DNA from 3 places in the Anaerococcoides asporogena genome. Region 2 is predicted to be linked to each of the others. Evidence: a T-box and tRNA genes for the amino acid it is inferred to sense, from the RefSeq annotation. Region 2 holds a T-box; the other regions hold tRNA genes.
The links. A T-box is a leader RNA that pairs with one kind of tRNA and senses whether it is charged. The one in region 2 lies ahead of asnS (asparagine--tRNA ligase), so its partner is inferred to be a tRNA-Asn.
Positions count from the first base shown of each region.

Region 1: it encodes a tRNA-Asn, which carries the amino acid that the T-box ahead of asnS (asparagine--tRNA ligase) is inferred to sense. The anticodon was not compared.
Region 3: it encodes a tRNA-Asn, which carries the amino acid that the T-box ahead of asnS (asparagine--tRNA ligase) is inferred to sense. The anticodon was not compared.

Region 1 is NZ_CP120965.1:3,064,303-3,070,066, reverse strand. It holds gene P6M73_RS14080 (carboxylate--amine ligase) at 1-761, shown strand, start outside; gene P6M73_RS14075 (carbohydrate kinase family protein) at 782-1,753, shown strand; gene P6M73_RS14070 (type III pantothenate kinase) at 2,046-2,828, opposite strand; tRNA gene P6M73_RS14065 (tRNA-Asn) at 2,989-3,063, shown strand; gene P6M73_RS14060 (glycine--tRNA ligase) at 3,300-4,694, shown strand; gene murD (UDP-N-acetylmuramoyl-L-alanine--D-glutamate ligase) at 4,696-5,764, shown strand, end outside.
Region 2 is NZ_CP120965.1:3,262,363-3,268,126, forward strand. It holds gene P6M73_RS14925 (DUF975 family protein) at 1-662, opposite strand, end outside; gene P6M73_RS14930 (hypothetical protein) at 1,088-1,345, shown strand; T-box leader at 1,611-1,825, shown strand; gene asnS (asparagine--tRNA ligase) at 1,920-3,305, shown strand; gene P6M73_RS14940 (IS1182 family transposase) at 3,492-5,021, opposite strand; gene P6M73_RS14945 (DegV family protein) at 5,400-5,764, opposite strand, start outside.
Region 3 is NZ_CP120965.1:3,034,858-3,040,621, reverse strand. It holds rRNA gene P6M73_RS13965 (23S ribosomal RNA) at 1-2,308, shown strand, start outside; rRNA gene rrf (5S ribosomal RNA) at 2,384-2,501, shown strand; tRNA gene P6M73_RS13955 (tRNA-Asn) at 2,530-2,604, shown strand; gene P6M73_RS13950 (hypothetical protein) at 2,721-2,888, shown strand; TPP riboswitch at 2,854-2,959, shown strand; gene thiD (bifunctional hydroxymethylpyrimidine kinase/phosphomethylpyrimidine kinase) at 3,057-3,854, shown strand; gene thiC (phosphomethylpyrimidine synthase ThiC) at 3,881-5,185, shown strand; gene dsdA (D-serine ammonia-lyase) at 5,411-5,764, shown strand, end outside.

The DNA.
Region 1 (5,764 bases), 200 kb from region 2:
CCTGCATCATCAAACCCAAGGATTCGGCGACCTTTATCCGGCTTTACCGCAACAAGGTGTTCTTCATTGAAAATGAGGCGCAGCTGCTGGAAAAGACGGACCGCTGCCGTCAGGATGGAGTGGAGGTCTTTGTCCAGCGCATTATTCCGGGACCGGAAACCAACTGCTACTGCTGGGAAGGCTACATGAACCAGGATTCTGTCTGCACCCACTACACCACGGTTCAGAAAATCCGGCAGTGGCCCAACAATTTCGGAGCAGCGACTTATGCCAAGCAGAAATGGATTCCTGAATGCCATGAGATCTGCGGACCGTTCTTTGAAAAAGTCGGCTACAAGGGCTTTGCTGAAGTGGATCTGAAGCGGGATGAAACCACTGGGGACATCTACCTGATCGAGATCAACTGCCGCTACATCGGCTTTACGGAGCTGCTTATTGCCCTGGGTTTCAATACGCCGTTTATTACCTATCGGGAAATGATCGGGGATCCGCTGCCGCCGCAGGCCTGGAACTATGATACGGGGTACAGCTGGATCCATGCGCTGGAAGATAAGTTTGCCCGGGACAAATACAAGGAAACCGGACAGATCTCGCCGGAACAGATGGATGAGGACACCCGTTCCGCCGGTATTCGCGTTTCGCCCATCTGGTCCAAAGAGGATCCCATGCCGGGCATTACCTATACCCTGTATTCCGCTAAAAAAGGCTGGCGCCGGGTCCGCAATATTCTCACCGGCAAACGCCGGTCTGCCCACGACTAGCCAGTAAAGGGAGGATCGCCATGGCCGGACAAGTATACTGCATCGGAGAGCTGCTTATTGATTTCATCTGCACCGACGGGACCGGGGATCTGAGCCGGGGTGAGCATTTCCTGAAGAAGGCCGGCGGTGCGCCCGCCAATGTGGCGGCTACCCTGAGCCGGCTGGGCACGCCTGCCTGGTTTGCCGGAAAGGTCGGTGCGGATCCCTTCGGTGATTTTCTGGAGCGGACTTTAAAGGACTATGGCGTCGAAACCAGCCAGTTGATCCGTGATCCTCATCACGGCACCACCCTGGCATTTGTTTCGCTGACCCCGGACGGAGAACGGGATTTTCTGTTCCAGCGCGGTGCCGATGCCTGGCTGACAGAGGCGGAACTGGATGAAGCCGTCCCGGCAGCGTGCGATTTGGTCCACTTTGGTTCAGCAACGGCTCTTCTGGGGGGGGCGACCCGGACCACCTACCTGAATCTTTTAAAGCGGTGCAAGGGAACCCGGTTTGTCTCCTTCGACCCGAACTGGCGCTCCGACCTGTGGCGGGGAAGGGAAGCAGACTTCATCCGGGAGATGCTGGACCTTTTGCCAGAGGTAGATCTGCTGAAGGTCAGTGATTCCGAACTGGAACTGCTGTGCGGACCGATGAACCGGGAAGAAGCTGTCCGGTCGCTTCATGAGCGCGGAGTGGGCATCATCGCCGTCACACTGGGCAGTGCGGGAACCTATTTGTCCAATGGGCAGCAGTCCGCGACGGTCAGCAGCATTCCCGTCCAGACGGTGGATTCCACCGGTGCGGGCGATGCCTTCGTCGGAGCTTTCTTAAGCAAGGTGGCGGCTCTGGAGGATCGGACCAACCTGCGGTCGGATTTCGACAAGCTGGTTGAAATCACCAAGTTTGCCAATCGGATCGGAGCCCTCGTCTGCACGCGCATGGGCGCCATGGAGGCCATACCCGCAAAGGCAGAGGCCGAGTCAGTCGACGTGACTTCATTTTCCTGATCTGGTTGAACAGGCTGTTCAGGGCAGATCAGAACCTAACGGCCCGCCCGTGCTGACATCAGGTCAGGCACGGGCGGGCCGCTGCAACTCCTATTCTGAGTGCTGTTTAGGGAGAGAGTGGAGTCGTCCTGGGGCTTAAGGTATATGTCTGATCGGGCAGAGGCTAACCTGTACATTTGACGTTTTCCTGAAATCAGATCCAGGGGATGCAGGCTTTTGGGGTGGGAGTGATGACGAGGAGCTTGATCCCAGGGAGCTTGATCCCCCAGAGTCCTTGTTGGTACAGAGTGGATCAAAAACTGGTATCCAGCTGGCACAGTGCAATCTGAAAGAGCCCTTCCGAGAGCAGGAACTCGTCGTACTGGAAGTCTTCCAGATCCGCCGGATCAAAGAGCTTGGCCAGGCCGCCGGTGATGACCTTGCGGCAGGGGTGGCCCATTTCGGTTTCGATGCGGCGGGCCAGCTCCAGAACGGCAGCAAGGGTGCCGTTGATGATGCCCGACTGGATGGAACCGATGGTGTCACTGCCGATGATGCGTTCCGGCTTTTTCAGCTCAATGTCGGGCAGGTGGGGAATCATCTGGTGCAGGCTGCGGGCCTGAAAGGCGATGCCGGGGATGATTACGCCGCCATAGAAGTTGAAGTCGCCGTCGATGACTCCGAGTTTGGTGGCCGAACCCAGATCCGCGATGATGGTCCAGTCCCTGTACTTATGGTAGGCGCCGGCATTGGTGGCGATCAGGTCGGCGCCCAGTTCCCGGGGTTCTTCCAGCAGGACGTTCATTTCGGGCACGATGCCCGGCGCCACATTGATGATCCGGGATTCCGGATACATCTCTTCCATGACTCGCAGCACCGTATCCCGGAGGAAGGGGACGACGCAGGAGAGAATCACCGCTTCCGGCTGGGACTCATTGAACTCGTCATTGAGATCCCGGAAATACAACCGGTATTTTTTAAAATTGTCTTCCTTGATGGATGGACGGCGCAAATCCGCCCGGCGCTTGCCGTCACGGCCATACAGGACGGCCACCGTATCGCTGTTTCCAATGTCAAGGGTCAAGATTCCGCTCATGGCATGTTCCTTTCATGGTGCTCTGATTTTCCTCGGGGCGTTCCGGTTTGAGGAGAGCTGTACTTGTTCCAGGTGAATTTCCCTGAAGTTCTGCCTTTATTATAACCTGTAGTGATTGATTTTCAGAAAAGTCTTGGTATAATTGTTAGTGAAACAATATTCCGCGATAGCTCAATGGTGGAGCACTCGGCTGTTAACCGATAGGTTGGAGGTTCGAGCCCTCTTCGCGGAGCCATAAGAAAAACAGGCGTTGAAGAAGAAAAGTACTTCGGCGGGATCATTCAAGAGAGGCAGGGGCGCTGAGACCTGTCATGATCTGCCAGAGGAAGGGAGCTTCGGAGCCTGAACCTGAGAGATGGGCAATTGCCAAGAAGGGTGGAACCGCGTGATTCACGTCCCTTCATGTGGAATTGCCCTTTTTTTATATCAAAAAAAGACCGCCGGATCCACCGGCGCCAAGGAGGAATCATCATGGCAGATAATCAAGTAACAATGGATAAGATCCTGGCCCTGTCCAAGGGCAGAGGCTTCGTGTTTCCGGGTTCGGAAATCTATGGCGGGCTCGCCAATTCCTGGGACTACGGCCCGCTGGGCGTGGAACTGAAGGAGAACATCAAGAAAGTCTGGTGGAAGCGCTTTGTTCAGGAAAGCCCCTATAACCTGGGACTGGATTCGGGCATTCTGCTCAATCCGGAAGTATGGGTGGCCTCGGGTCATGTCGGCGGATTCTCGGATCCACTGATGGACTGCAAGCAGTGCAAATCCAGATATCGGGCCGACAAGCTCATTGAAGAGGACATGACCCAGAAAGGCGTGGAGTACGCCTCCGCCGACGGCATGCCGGAAGCAGCCATGAAGGATTACATTGTGGAAAACCACATTGCCTGCCCCAAGTGCGGCTCCCATGACTTCACCGATATCCGCAAGTTCAACCTGATGTTCAAGACCTTTATCGGAGTGACCGACGAGTCCTCCGAGCCGGTGTACCTCAGACCCGAAACGGCTCAGGGCATCTTCATCAACTTCAAGAACATTGCCCGGACCAGCCGCAAGAAGGTGCCCTTTGGCATCTGCCAGATCGGAAAGTCCTTCCGCAATGAGATCACGCCCGGAAACTTCATTTTCCGGACTCGTGAATTTGAGCAGATGGAGCTGGAATTCTTCTGCAAGCCCGGCACTGACATGGAGTGGTTTGACTACTGGCGCAGCTTCGTGCACCGGTTCCTCCTGGATATTGGCCTGCGCGATGAGAACCTGAGAGCCCGCGATCACGCGGCCGAGGAACTCTCGTTCTATTCCAAGGCAACCACGGATTTTGAGTACCGCTATCCCTTTGGCTGGGGTGAACTCTGGGGTGTGGCTCACCGCACCGACTATGACCTGACCCAGCATATGCAGCACTCCCGTGAGGATCTGAATTATCAGGATCCCGTGACCAACGAGAAATATCTGCCTTATGTCATTGAACCCTCCGTTTCCCCCAACCGCATCTTCCTGTCGATTCTGCTCGACGCCTATGAAGAGCAGGAACTGGAGGGCGGCGACATCCGCAATGTACTGCACCTGCATCCGGCGCTGGCGCCCTTCAAGGCAGCGGTTCTGCCCCTGTCCAAGAAGCTGAACGAAAAGGCGGAAGAAGTCTACGCGCAGCTGTCCAAGGACTTCATGACCGACTTTGACGATGCCGGATCCATCGGCAAGCGGTACCGCCGGGAAGATGAAATCGGAACCCCGTTCTGCGTCACGGTGGATTTTGACACCCTGGAAGATCAGTCCGTCACCATCCGGGACCGCGACACCATGGAGCAGGTCCGGGTAAAAATCAGTGAGCTCAACCAGTGGATCGCCCAGCGGGTGGCATTCTAGCATGGCCAGATCGTTTGACCTGTTTCGGCAGGAAATCCGGGACAAGAAGGTAGCCGTTGTCGGCCTGGGGGTGTCCAACATCCCCCTGGTCCGCTTCCTGCTCCGACTGGGTGCCCGGATCACGGCCTTTGATAAACGGGAGTTCATTGAGCTGGACGCTCAGGTTCAGGAGTTTGAAGGAAAGGTCGATTTCGTCCTGGGCCGCCATTATCTGGAAAACCTGAAGGGTTTTGATGTCGTCTTCCGGACGCCCGGGATGCGCCCGGATGTGGAAGCCCTGCTGGAGGCGAAAGCCGAGGGGGCTGTTATCACATCGGAAATGAAGGAATTCATGCGTCACTGCCCGGCCCGGATCATCGGCGTTACCGGCTCAGACGGCAAGTCCACCACCACCACCATGATCTATGAGCTGCTCCGGGCCCAGGGTCGCAAGGCCCGCATCGGGGGCAACATCGGATTTCCTCTGTTTGACGAAATAGAAACCATTGAGCCGGATGAAATCATCGTCCTGGAGCTGTCCAATTTTCAGCTGATGGACATGGATCTGTCTCCTCAGATCGCTGTGGTGACGAATCTGTCGCCCAATCATCTGGACATTCATAAGGACATGGCAGAATACCGGGAATCCAAAATCAACATCTTCCGCTATCAGGATTCCACCGGAACATTGATTGTCAATGAAGACAATCAATATACCCGGGAATTCAAGTCCATGGCACACGGAGCCGTCAAGTCCTTCTCCTCCCGCGAGCTGGCAGATGCCCACTATCAGGATGGGGTCATTTTCCTGCGCGGCACCCCGGTGGTGCGGCTCTCCGAGATGAAGCTCAAGGGCATTCATAATGCGGAGAATCTCTGCGCCGCCCTCCTGGCTACCGAAGGCCTGGTGGAGATCGAAACCGCCCGGCAGTTTGCCATGACGTTTACCGGAGTCAAGCACCGGGCCCAGTTCGTGGCCAAGAAGCGGGAAGTCCGCTACTACAATGATTCCATCGCCTCATCTCCTACCCGTACCCTGGCAACGATCCGGTCCTTCCAGGAAGATAAGGGCCGCATCAATATCCTGCTGG
Region 2 (5,764 bases):
GGGATCGAGCCCAGGATGTACCAGCCGATGAAGGACAGCCCCAGAACAAACAGACTGGCTTTCTTACCGCTGGTGAGGAGCCGGCTCTGGGCAAAGGCCTCTTCCGTGGGAATCTCGGGATTGCGGCAAAGCAGGTACGGGATCATGCTGTATTCGTAGGTCTTGATGATGCCCGGAATGATCAGGAGAAGCGACCACAGGATTATGCGCAGCGTCATGGTAAACATGGTTTTTACGATGTTCAGGTAATGGGGTGAGCGGAATGCCCACAGCAGTTCCTTGATGTCACCTGGTTCCTGGCCCAGGTCATTGGCTCTGAAATACTGAATCGCACCCAGGGACAGCGGAGCCAGCACAAAGGCGTTGAATGCCAGTCCAAGGGCCATCACGATGAGGAATAGGGGGAGAATGATACCGACCGCCGGGAGAATGTTTTCTCTCAGGAAGTTAGCCGCTCCGCCATAGGGAATGATTTGCCCGGCCTGGTTCATCATCCGGTCGCCTATATCCGGATCAGCCTGAAAGTTGCGGTTGTTTGTCCGAAAATTAATGACATCCTGGCCCGTGCTGATCATGAGAACGACGGCCACCAGGGCAGAGATGAGCCATTTCCCCTTTAAATTAATCTTGGCTCTGGTCTTATAGAAGATCCGATCAATCACTTTATTCCACCCCTTATTATCGATACTTTATATCTAAGCAGCGATGATTGCTGTTCAAAAGTAATTATAGCTATCATCAATTAAAAATACATGAACTGCAGATTATTTCCACATGAATCCACCCGTTGCCAGGCCGTCGATTCGTCAGGAAATCCCCCTTCCTGTCATTGGTCTGCCCTGGCTGTCTGAAAAACCGTTGGTTGCGCCTCTGAGTGAAACAGGGCCAGAACGATCTGCGCTATGATCATTCTGAGAATAAACTGATTTTTTTCATTTTTTCATGAAAATCCTCTGGATCTGTGGTATGGTAAAAAAAAACGCCTGCTTGCCGGATGCTGATGGATCCCTGGCATGATCTGTACGAAGTTGAGCCTGACCAAATCCTATGATAGCGACCCGGGCGGCAATACAAGGGGGCATTGAAGATGGATGATGTGAGAAAAACCAATTCAACAAAAGAAAATCTTCTGAAAATCATGCTGATCACCATAACTCTGGCAGCAGTGGCCGGATCCCGATTGGGCCTGCTGGACCTTCTGGTGAAGCGGGTTCTGATTGTGCTGTCTCTGGGCGGCATGGCGGCTTTGACCACCCATCAAAGAATTCGAACGGAAGGCTTCTCCCTCTCGGCCCTCGTTCATCTGGTGGTTTTTCTGGTGCTGGCCGTGCTGTTAGTCCTGTAGCATTATAAGTATTAACCAAGATCAATCCGGTCGTTCCGGAACTCACCCTGACACCCGCCGGAACGGAAGGCTCGCCTTCGATTCCGGCGGGTTTACCGGTGGATCCCAACACCTCAGAAATTCCAGCACAGAATTCCAGGCTGTCTTTACAATTAATTTCCATCCATTTTCTATTTACAAAGAAATTTCCCTGAGGCGGCAGGATCGTTCTCCGACATCTTGATTTCACCTTTTCCCTCGTGTATCATAGGTAGGAAACCAGATAGCAAATGCGAAGAACGGAACGAGTACGTGAAGTCCTGCCTCCAGAGAGCCGGCGATGGTGGAATGCCGGCAGCAAGGATCACCGAAAGAACGACCGGGAGCAGCCATTCCGAACCAACAGTAGGTCTGGACGTTCATCACGTTACGAGTCAGAGAGGAATGACTTTTTTGTCATTTCAATTGGGTGGTACCACGATCAAATGCTTCGTCCCTTTAGCGGACGGGGCTTTTTTATTTGGTCCCGACCGTCCATCTGCTAATGATTTTAATCAGATATTTCGGGAAGAATCCCAAACAGGAGGTAAAACTAATGATCAGTGTCAAAGAACTGTATCGCGGCCCGCAAGAATTTGGCGGCCAGGTCATCGAAGTGTCCGGCTGGATCCGGACCATGCGCGTATCCAAGAATTTCGGGTTCATCGAACTCAACGACGGCACGTTTTTCAAGAATCTTCAGATTGTATTCGAGGAAGGACTGAATAACTTCGAGGAAGTATCCCGCTTCCCCATTGCCACCGCCATTTCGGTTCGGGGACAGCTGGTGCTGACGCCGGATTCCAAGCAGCCCTTCGAGCTGAAAGCCGAAAGCATTACCCTCGAAGGTCCGTCCAACTCCGATTACCCTCTGCAGAAGAAACGCCACAGCTTTGAGTATCTGCGCTCCATCGCGCACCTGCGGCCCCGCGGCAATACCTTCAGCGCCCTGTTCCGGGTTCGTTCCCTGGCTGCTTTTGCCATTCACCAGTTCTTCAACGAGCGGGGCTTTGTCTATGTCCACACCCCGATCATCTCGGGATCCGATGCCGAAGGTGCCGGAGAAATGTTCCGGGTCACCACGCTGGACCTGGCCAACCTGCCGCAACGGGAAGACGGTTCCCTGGATGCCGCCCAGGACTTTTTCGGCAAGGAAACCAATCTGACCGTATCCGGTCAGCTCCAGGGCGAAGCTTATGCCCTGGCCTTCCGCAACATCTATACCTTCGGTCCCACCTTCCGGGCGGAAAACTCCAACACCAGCCGGCATGCGGCTGAATTCTGGATGATCGAGCCGGAGATTGCCTTCGCCGACCTGAAAGACAACATGCAGCTGGCGGAAGACATGCTCAAGTACATCATCAGCTACCTGCTGGAGCACGCCCCCGAAGAAATGGCCTTCTTCAACCAGTTCGTCGATCAGGGGCTCCTGGAACGGCTGACTGCGCTGGTTAACTCCACATTCCGGGAAGTTACCTATACCGAAGCCGTGGAACTGCTGCTCAAGAGCGGCAAGGAATTCGAGTTCCCGGTGGAATGGGGCATGGATCTGCAGACGGAGCATGAACGCTATCTGACGGAAGAGATCTTCAAGGGTCCGATCTTTGTCACCAATTACCCGAAACAGATCAAAGCCTTCTACATGCGTCAGAACGAAGACGGCAAAACCGTGGCCGCCATGGACTGCCTGGTGCCCGGTGTCGGTGAGATTATCGGCGGATCCCAGCGCGAAGAGCGTTACGATGTCCTGATGGACCGGATCAAGGAACTGGGTCTGAATCCGGAGGATTACTGGTGGTACATGGACCTGCGCAAATACGGCTGCGCCAAGCACGCCGGCTACGGCCTGGGCTTTGAGCGCCTCATCATGTATGTCACCGGCATGTCCAACATCCGGGATGTCATTCCCTTCCCCCGCACCGTCGGAAACTGCGAATTCTAATCAATCGGATCCAAACCGGCAATGGAGCTGTTGCAAAACTAGGTAACTAGATGAGCAACAACTCCTTTTTCGTTATTCAGAACTAACAATCGTATGAACTTTTTGCTTAATTCTAAGAAAGCTTGTTAAGTGTGCTATTTTTATGCGCACTTAACAAGCCTTCGAGAAAATTAGGTCTCGCCTGACTTATGCTGTCTTTTTATAAAGGATTACACTCTTTTGCTGCTTTAAAATTTTGCTGTGGAGCTTGTTAAGGTTAATCCCCATAGCCATCAGGGTGATGTCCGAAACTATTTTTTTCAGGCTACAGTGTCGGAACCGTTCATAGCGAAGTCCATCTTTTAGCTTAGAGAACTGTCCTTCTGCTTGAATCGATCGGTTCATCCTCTGAATGACGCCATCTTCACTCGTGATATTTTCATGCGACTGCCGTCGGAACGCCTCAAAGGCTGGGGAGAATTTGATGGATTTACTGGTCGGTTCAGTCTCTTTTCGGCTCTTGATGCATTGCTTACTCAACGGACAACCACTGCATTCAGAACAACGGTAATTTCGGATGGTGTCTTCATAACCGGAATCATACCTTCGCACGGAGTCTTTCATTCGAATCAACTTCTTGCCATTTTTGCACAGATAAGCGTCTTCGCCCTCCAGATATTCCATGTTTTCTTTGCGACCGATATCTTCACGAACCTTTTTGGTTTTTGATTTTTCATAATTTGCTGGCTTGATGTAGGCTCTCAATCCATGCTCATCGATGTAGGCATAGTTTTCGACACTCTCATAACCGGCATCCAGGACGGCCTTATCCAGATAAGCTCCTAGCCGTGGCATCATCTGATTGAAGAAGGGGATCATGGTATGGAGGTCATTGCTTTTTTGACTGCCCATCACGCCGATGACGAATGCTCCGCTAGAGGCGAACTGGATGTTATAGGCAGGCTTGAGTTGGCCGTTCAGCATGTGGTCTTCTTTCATCCGCATGAAGGTGGCATCATGATCTGTTTTGGAATAGCTGTTTCGAACGCCCAGGATGCGCAGATGCTCACGATAGGCATGAAACCTTTCCAATACTTCTTTGTAGTGTTCGTAATCGCGCTGAAGCTGCGTTTTTCGTTTGCCGATGCCATAAACAAAGACAATATGCTCTTTTTTGCAGGTGTTTCGGATGTGGTCGAATTCCCTCTGCACCGTCTGTATGATCTCTTGGAGATTGCTTTTTTCGGGTAAACTAAGTTCCTTGATCATTCGCTCCGCCAGCTTTTGTTGATTCTTTTCGATACTTTTACGCCAGACAAACGTGTACCGGCCTGCCATCGACTCAATTTTTGTGCCATCGATAAAGATGCTTTCAAGGTCGATGTGGCCTTCTTCGATTAGCATCTCAACGAACTGGGTAAGAAGCTCTGTGGTGTGATCTTCCAACGAATTGCGGAATCGATTGATAGTGGAATGATCCGGTGCCTTATGACCTTCGAGAAGATAATGCGCTCGAACGTCATAAATACAAAAGTCTTCAATGCTGCGGGCGGTGAAAATTCCTTCGCTGTAGCAAAACAACAGGATCTTTAACATGGTCACAGGGTCAACAACCGGCTTTCTGCCACGACGGGAGCAGGTGCTTAAGATGGGTTCCAGATTCATCTTTTCAACAACATTGCACACCAGGCGGACCTTGTTATCTTCAGGAATGTAGGTCTCCACGTTAAAGTTCATTCTCAGTTGAAATGCAGGGACTTTTTGATTAAAATTAAAGTGAGTTAGATTTTGCATTGTAACTTAATTATAACTCACTTGAACTGGCTCTACGAGCCAGTTCAAAGCTTTTTCACAAACGAAAAAGGTCTATCGAAAATCCACTTGGGATCTCCGATAGATCTTTTTTATTGGGTGCAATTTTGCAACAGCACCTTCAATGTGATGGCTGACTGCTTGGATTTCTGCCGGGGTAGTCCCGGCAGCAACGCTCCCTGAGAGGATCAGCCCCCTTTCGCAGGAACCGCTGAGCCGGAACGGCCCTGAGCCGATCCAACCCCCGGACTCCATAAGATTCATGGGCTGAAATGAAACTATCAGGCTCTTTCACCGGCCGCATCAGGGTCTCTGCTTGACAAAACCGATGCCGACACTGCCTGCGCCGATGTGGGTTCCGATGATTCCGCCGATGCGGGAAACCTCATAGGGGACATCGGGATACGTCAGCTTAAATTTCAAGACGACTTCCTCAATATCTTTGCGGTCTCCGGTATAGCCCAGGAACGCCTTGTAACCGGGATCGATCCCATAGGCTGCCACCTGTTCAAACAGCATTTTAATCCCTGCCTTATGACCGCGGGCTTTGCCGGCGGTCACCAGGACTCCGTCCTTGAGTTCCACCAGCGGCTTAATGTTGAGCACCGAGCCAATGGCTGCCAAACTCTTGGGGATGCGCCCGCCCTTCTTGAGGTATTTCAGCGTAT
Region 3 (5,764 bases), 230 kb from region 2:
AAGCGTGTGATGACGTGCTTTTTGTAGAACGAGCCAACGAGTTGTGATATGCAGCAAGGTTAAGCACTTCAGGTGCGCAGCCGAAGGGAAACCGAGTCTTAACAGGGCGTCTAGTTGCATGTTGCAGACCCGAAACCGGGTGACCTATCCATGGACAGGTTGAAGCGAGAGTAAAATCTCGTGGAGGACCGAACCACATTGGTGTTGAAAAACCATGGGATGAGCTGTGGATAGCGGAGAAATTCCAATCGAACTCGGAGATAGCTGGTTCTCCTCGAAATAGCTTTAGGGCTAGCGTTGGATGATGAGTCATGGAGGTAGAGCACTGAATGGGCTAGGGGGCATATCGCTTACCGAACCTTATCAAACTCCGAATGCCAAAGACTTTAATCCGGCAGTCAGACAGTGACAGATAAGTGCCATTGTCAAAAGGGAAAAAGCCCAGATCGTCAGCTAAGGTCCCCAAGTATAGGTTAAGTGGAAAAGGATGTGGGATTTCTAAGACAACTAGGATGTTGGCTTAGAAGCAGCCACTCATTAAAAGAGTGCGTAATAGCTCACTAGTCGAGAGATCCTGCGCCGAAGATGTCCGGGGCTAAAACCTATCACCGAAGCTACGGGTGTATATTTTAATATACGCGGTAGAGGAGCGTTCTTAACGGGGCGAAGCAGTACCGAAAGGAGCTGTGGACTGTTAAGAAGTGAGAATGTTGGCATAAGTAGCGAGATGCGGGTGAGAATCCCGCAGGTCGAAAATCTAAGGTTTCCTGAGGAAGGTTCGTCCGCTCAGGGTTAGTCGGGGCCTAAGCCGAGGCTGAGAAGCGTAGGTGATGGACAATCTGTTGATATTCAGATACCGGCATGAAGCGTTAACACGATGGGGTGACGCAGGAGGATAGGGTAACAGGCGGTTGGAAGAGCCTGTCGAAGTATTCGAGGGAGTCAGAGGAGGCAAATCCCTTCTGGCATATTCTGAGATACGAAAATACCCGAGTTCACGCTGCCAAGAAAAGCCTCTAAGGAGCGACATGCTGCCCGTACCGCAAACCGACACAGGTAGATGAGGAGAGAATCCTAAGACCATCGGAAGAATTGTTGTTAAGGAACTCGGCAAATTAACCCCGTAAGTTCGCGAGAAGGGGTGCCATGGCGACATGGCCGCAGTGAAATGGCCCAAGCAACTGTTTAACAAAAACACAGGTCTCTGCAAAAGCGCAAGCTGAAGTATAGGGGCTGACGCCTGCCCGGTGCTGGAAGGTTAAGGGGAATGCTTAGCGCAAGCGAAGGTATGAACTTAAGCCCCAGTAAACGGCGGCCGTAACTATAACGGTCCTAAGGTAGCGAAATTCCTTGTCAGGTAAGTTCTGACCCGCACGAATGGCGTAATGACTTGGGCACTGTCTCAACAACAAATCCGGCGAAATTGTAGTGCCAGTGAAGATGCTGGCTACCCGCGATTGGACGGAAAGACCCCGTAGAGCTTTACTGTAGCTTAGCATTGAGTTTCGATATTTACTGTACAGGATAGGTGGGAGACGAAGAACCATGATCGTCAGGTCATGGGGAGTCACCGTTGGGATACCACCCTGTAGATATTGGGATTCTAACCGGAGACCAGGAAACGGGTCACGGGACATTGCTAGGTGGGCAGTTTGACTGGGGCGGTCGCCTCCTAAAAAGTAACGGAGGCGCCCAAAGGTTCCCTCAGGACGGTCGGAAATCGTCCATAGAGTGTAAAGGCAGAAGGGAGCCTGACTGCGACACCTACAAGTGGAGCAGGGACGAAAGTCGGGCTTAGTGATCCGGTGGTACCTCGTGGGAGGGCCATCGCTCAACGGATAAAAGCTACCTCGGGGATAACAGGCTGATCTCCCCCAAGAGTTCACATCGACGGGGAGGTTTGGCACCTCGATGTCGGCTCGTCACATCCTGGGGCTGAAGTAGGTCCCAAGGGTTGGGCTGTTCGCCCATTAAAGTGGCACGCGAGCTGGGTTCAGAACGTCGTGAGACAGTTCGGTCCCTATCCGTCGCGGGCGTAGGAAATTTGAAGGGAGCTGACCTTAGTACGAGAGGACCGGGTTGGACCAATCACTGGTGTACCAGTTGTCGCGCCAGCGGCATGGCTGGGTAGCTATATTGGGACGGGATAAACGCTGAAAGCATCTAAGCGTGAAGCCCACCCTGAGACAAGATTTCCCATGGAGTAATCCAGTAAGATCCCTTGAAGAACACAAGGTAGATAGGTGAGGGGTGTAAGTGCAGCAATGCATGCAGCTGACTCATACTAATCGATCGAGGGCTTGATCTTAAAAGAGTTAAAAATGATGAATTACGTTTGAAGAACTATATGCAGTCTTGAGGGAACAATAAAACCTCAAACCAATCCGGTGTTTATGACTGTAAGGGCTACACCCGTTCCCATCCCGAACACGATGGTTAAGCCTTATGGTGCTGATGATACTGCACGGGAAGCTGTGTGGAAAAGTAGGTTGACGCCGGTTTCGCATTTCCAATTTGGAAATGCAATATTCCGCGATAGCTCAATGGTGGAGCACTCGGCTGTTAACCGATAGGTTGGAGGTTCGAGCCCTCTTCGCGGAGCCAATGAGAGTCTGCACGATGTGCGGGCTCTTTATTTTTTTTTTTTTTTTTTGAATTGTCAATTCGTTGCAAGCACTGGAGCCAAAGTGATTATTTCATAACAGGCATGAGGTATTTAAATGGATGAATCGTTGGATTCCTGGATTTATTGTGAAGAAATTTCTCAGCAGACAGGTGATCGGGTTGACGCTGAGGGTGAACCGGTTGCAATTGAAAGATTGATCCCGTATAGTAGGAAGAGTAGAACAGAAGTGAATAGTGCCGGGGAGCTTGTTGGATCAGGCTGAGAGTAAGCGTAGGCTTAGACCCGTAACCTGATTTGGATAATGCCAACGGAGGGAGACTTGAATACAGTCATGGACTGTCGATGGACCAGCTTTGGGTTATCGGCGGTTTTTTTGCGTTTATTGCGGAATCAGGCCCGGCAGTTCACACTGAATTCGAGGAGGTGTCCAATGAGACGGGCGTTGACGATCGCAGGCAGTGATCCCAGTGGTGGTGCGGGGATCCAGGCGGATCTGAAGACTATGACGGCACTGGGCGTGTATGGCATGAGCGCGATCACAGCCCTGACCGCACAGAATACCATGGGCGTGACCGGGATTCATGAGGTTCCGGGGAAGTTCCTGAAGCTGCAGCTGGAAGCGGTGTTTACTGATATTGTGCCCCATGCGGTCAAAATCGGCATGGTGTCTTCCCGGGAGCTGATCCTGGAAATTGGCGAAGTCTTAAAGCAGTTCCAGGCACAGAATATTGTGCTGGATCCGGTGATGGTTTCCACCAGCGGGTCGCGTTTGCTGGAGGCCAGTGCTCAGGCAGCGCTGACGCAGGAACTGTTTCCGCTGGCCTGCCTGGTGACGCCCAACCGCTGGGAAGCTTCGCTGCTGGCGGAGCAGGCCATCGGCTCGGAAGGCGATATGGCGGAAGCGGCAAAACGGATCTATGAATGCTTTGGCACACCGGTTCTGGTCAAGGGCGGGCACAGCGTCAGCACAGCCAATGACGTACTGTACGACGGGCATCGCCTGACCTGGTTCCACGGGGATCAGATCAGCAATCCGAATACCCACGGCACGGGTTGCACGCTGTCCAGCGCCATCGCGTCCGGACTGGCCCTGGGCTGTGACCTGCCGGGAGCGATCGCTCTGGGCAAGCATTTTATCATCGGTGCCCTGGAAGCGGGGCTCGATCTGGGACATGGTTCGGGTCCGCTGCATCACGGCTGGAATCTGGAACAACGAATGATACTGTAAGAAATTGATTAAGGGGGAGATTATACATGAGAGAATATTCAACACAGATGGAAGCGGCACGCAAGGGGATTGTCACTCCGCAGCTACGCAAGGTGGCCGAGAAGGAACGCATGAGCGTGGAAGAACTGCTGCCGCTGGCAGCCAGCGGCAAAGTGGTTATCTGTGCCAACCACCGGCATGAGTGTCTGGATCCCAATGGAATCGGATCTATGCTGACCACCAAGGTGAATGTCAATCTGGGGGTGTCCAAAGATGTGCACAGTCTGGATGAGGAGCTGCAGAAAGTCATGGAGGCCGTGCGACTGGGCGGCCATGCCATTATGGATCTGTCCACCCATGGCGATACGCAGCCGTTCCGGCGCAAGCTGGTGGACGAGTGCCCGGCCATGATCGGAACCGTACCGGTGTATGATGCCGTCATTCATCACAAGCGCGACCTGAAGCACCTGACGGCCAGGGATTTTATTGACGTCATCCGCCTTCATGCCGAGGACGGCGTGGATTTTGTCACGCTGCACTGCGGACTGAACCGCAAAACCCTCGAACAGGTTAAGCAGCAGCGGCGGAAAATGAACCTGGTTTCCCGCGGCGGATCGCTGATCTTTGCCTGGATGTCCATGACCGGACAGGAGAATCCATTCTACGAATACTATGATGAGATCCTGGAAATCTGTCGGGAACACGACGTCACGATTTCTCTGGGCGATGCCTGCCGTCCGGGCTGTCTGGCTGACGCCAGCGATATCAGCCAGATTGATGAGCTGGTGCGCCTGGCAGAATTGACCCAGCGGGCCTGGGATCGCGATGTTCAGGTCATCGTGGAAGGACCCGGCCATATGCCGATGGATCAGATCGAAGCGAACATGAAGATTCAGTCCACGCTGTGCAAAGGGGCGCCGTTCTATGTCCTGGGGCCTCTGGTCACGGATATCGCTCCCGGCTATGACCACATCACCGGCGCCATCGGCGGTGCCATCGCTGCCGCCAGCGGCGCGGCGTTCCTGTGTTATGTCACCCCGGCGGAACACCTGGCCCTGCCAAACCTGGAAGACGTCAAACAGGGCATCATAGCCTCCCGCATCGCGGCTCACGCTGCGGATATCGCCAAAGGCGTGCGCGGTGCCAGACTTTTGGATGACCGCATGGCGGATGCCCGGGTTAAATTCGACTGGGATGAGCAGTGGGAACTGGCCATGGATCCCGATACGGCGCGCCGGATTCGGGAAGAGCGCAAGCCGGAACATGAGGATACCTGCACCATGTGCGGCAAGTTCTGCGCCGTGCGCAGCATGAACAAAGCCCTGAACGGCGAGGAGATCGATATCCTGTAAGCCGGGAAACGGATTCCCTGATCCGCCAAAGGCAGCAGACACTGTAAGCGCAGCAGACACCGTAAATGCAGCAAAGACAACCGGACCGACGGCAACCAGGCCGCTCGGTCCGGTTGTCTTTTATACAGAGAAGTACACCGGACGGATCCTACTGAAACAGTGGCATCCAGCGCGTGAAAGCATTAGAATGAAAGGGAATAAACAAGCAGGAAAGGAAGCGATGAGATGACGGAGTGGAAGGAATCGATTCAGGATCCGGTTCTGGATCGGATGAAAAACCGGGAGGAGGTTCTCTGGATCAATCCGGGGTACCGCAAAGAGCCGGACTTTGGCGTTGCCGGACTGTCGGTGGCTGACATTGACGATGCTCAGGCCAGGCTGGAGCGATTTGCCCCCTATATCCGCAGAGTTTTTCCGGAAACGAATGCCACCGGCGGACTCATCGAATCCCCGCTGGTTGAGATCCCGGACATGCAGCAAGCCCTGCGGAATGATTTTGGACTGGAAGTGCCCGGCCGGCTCTGGCTCAAAGAGGACAGCCATCTGGCCATTGCCGGCTCCATCAAGGCAAGGGGCGGA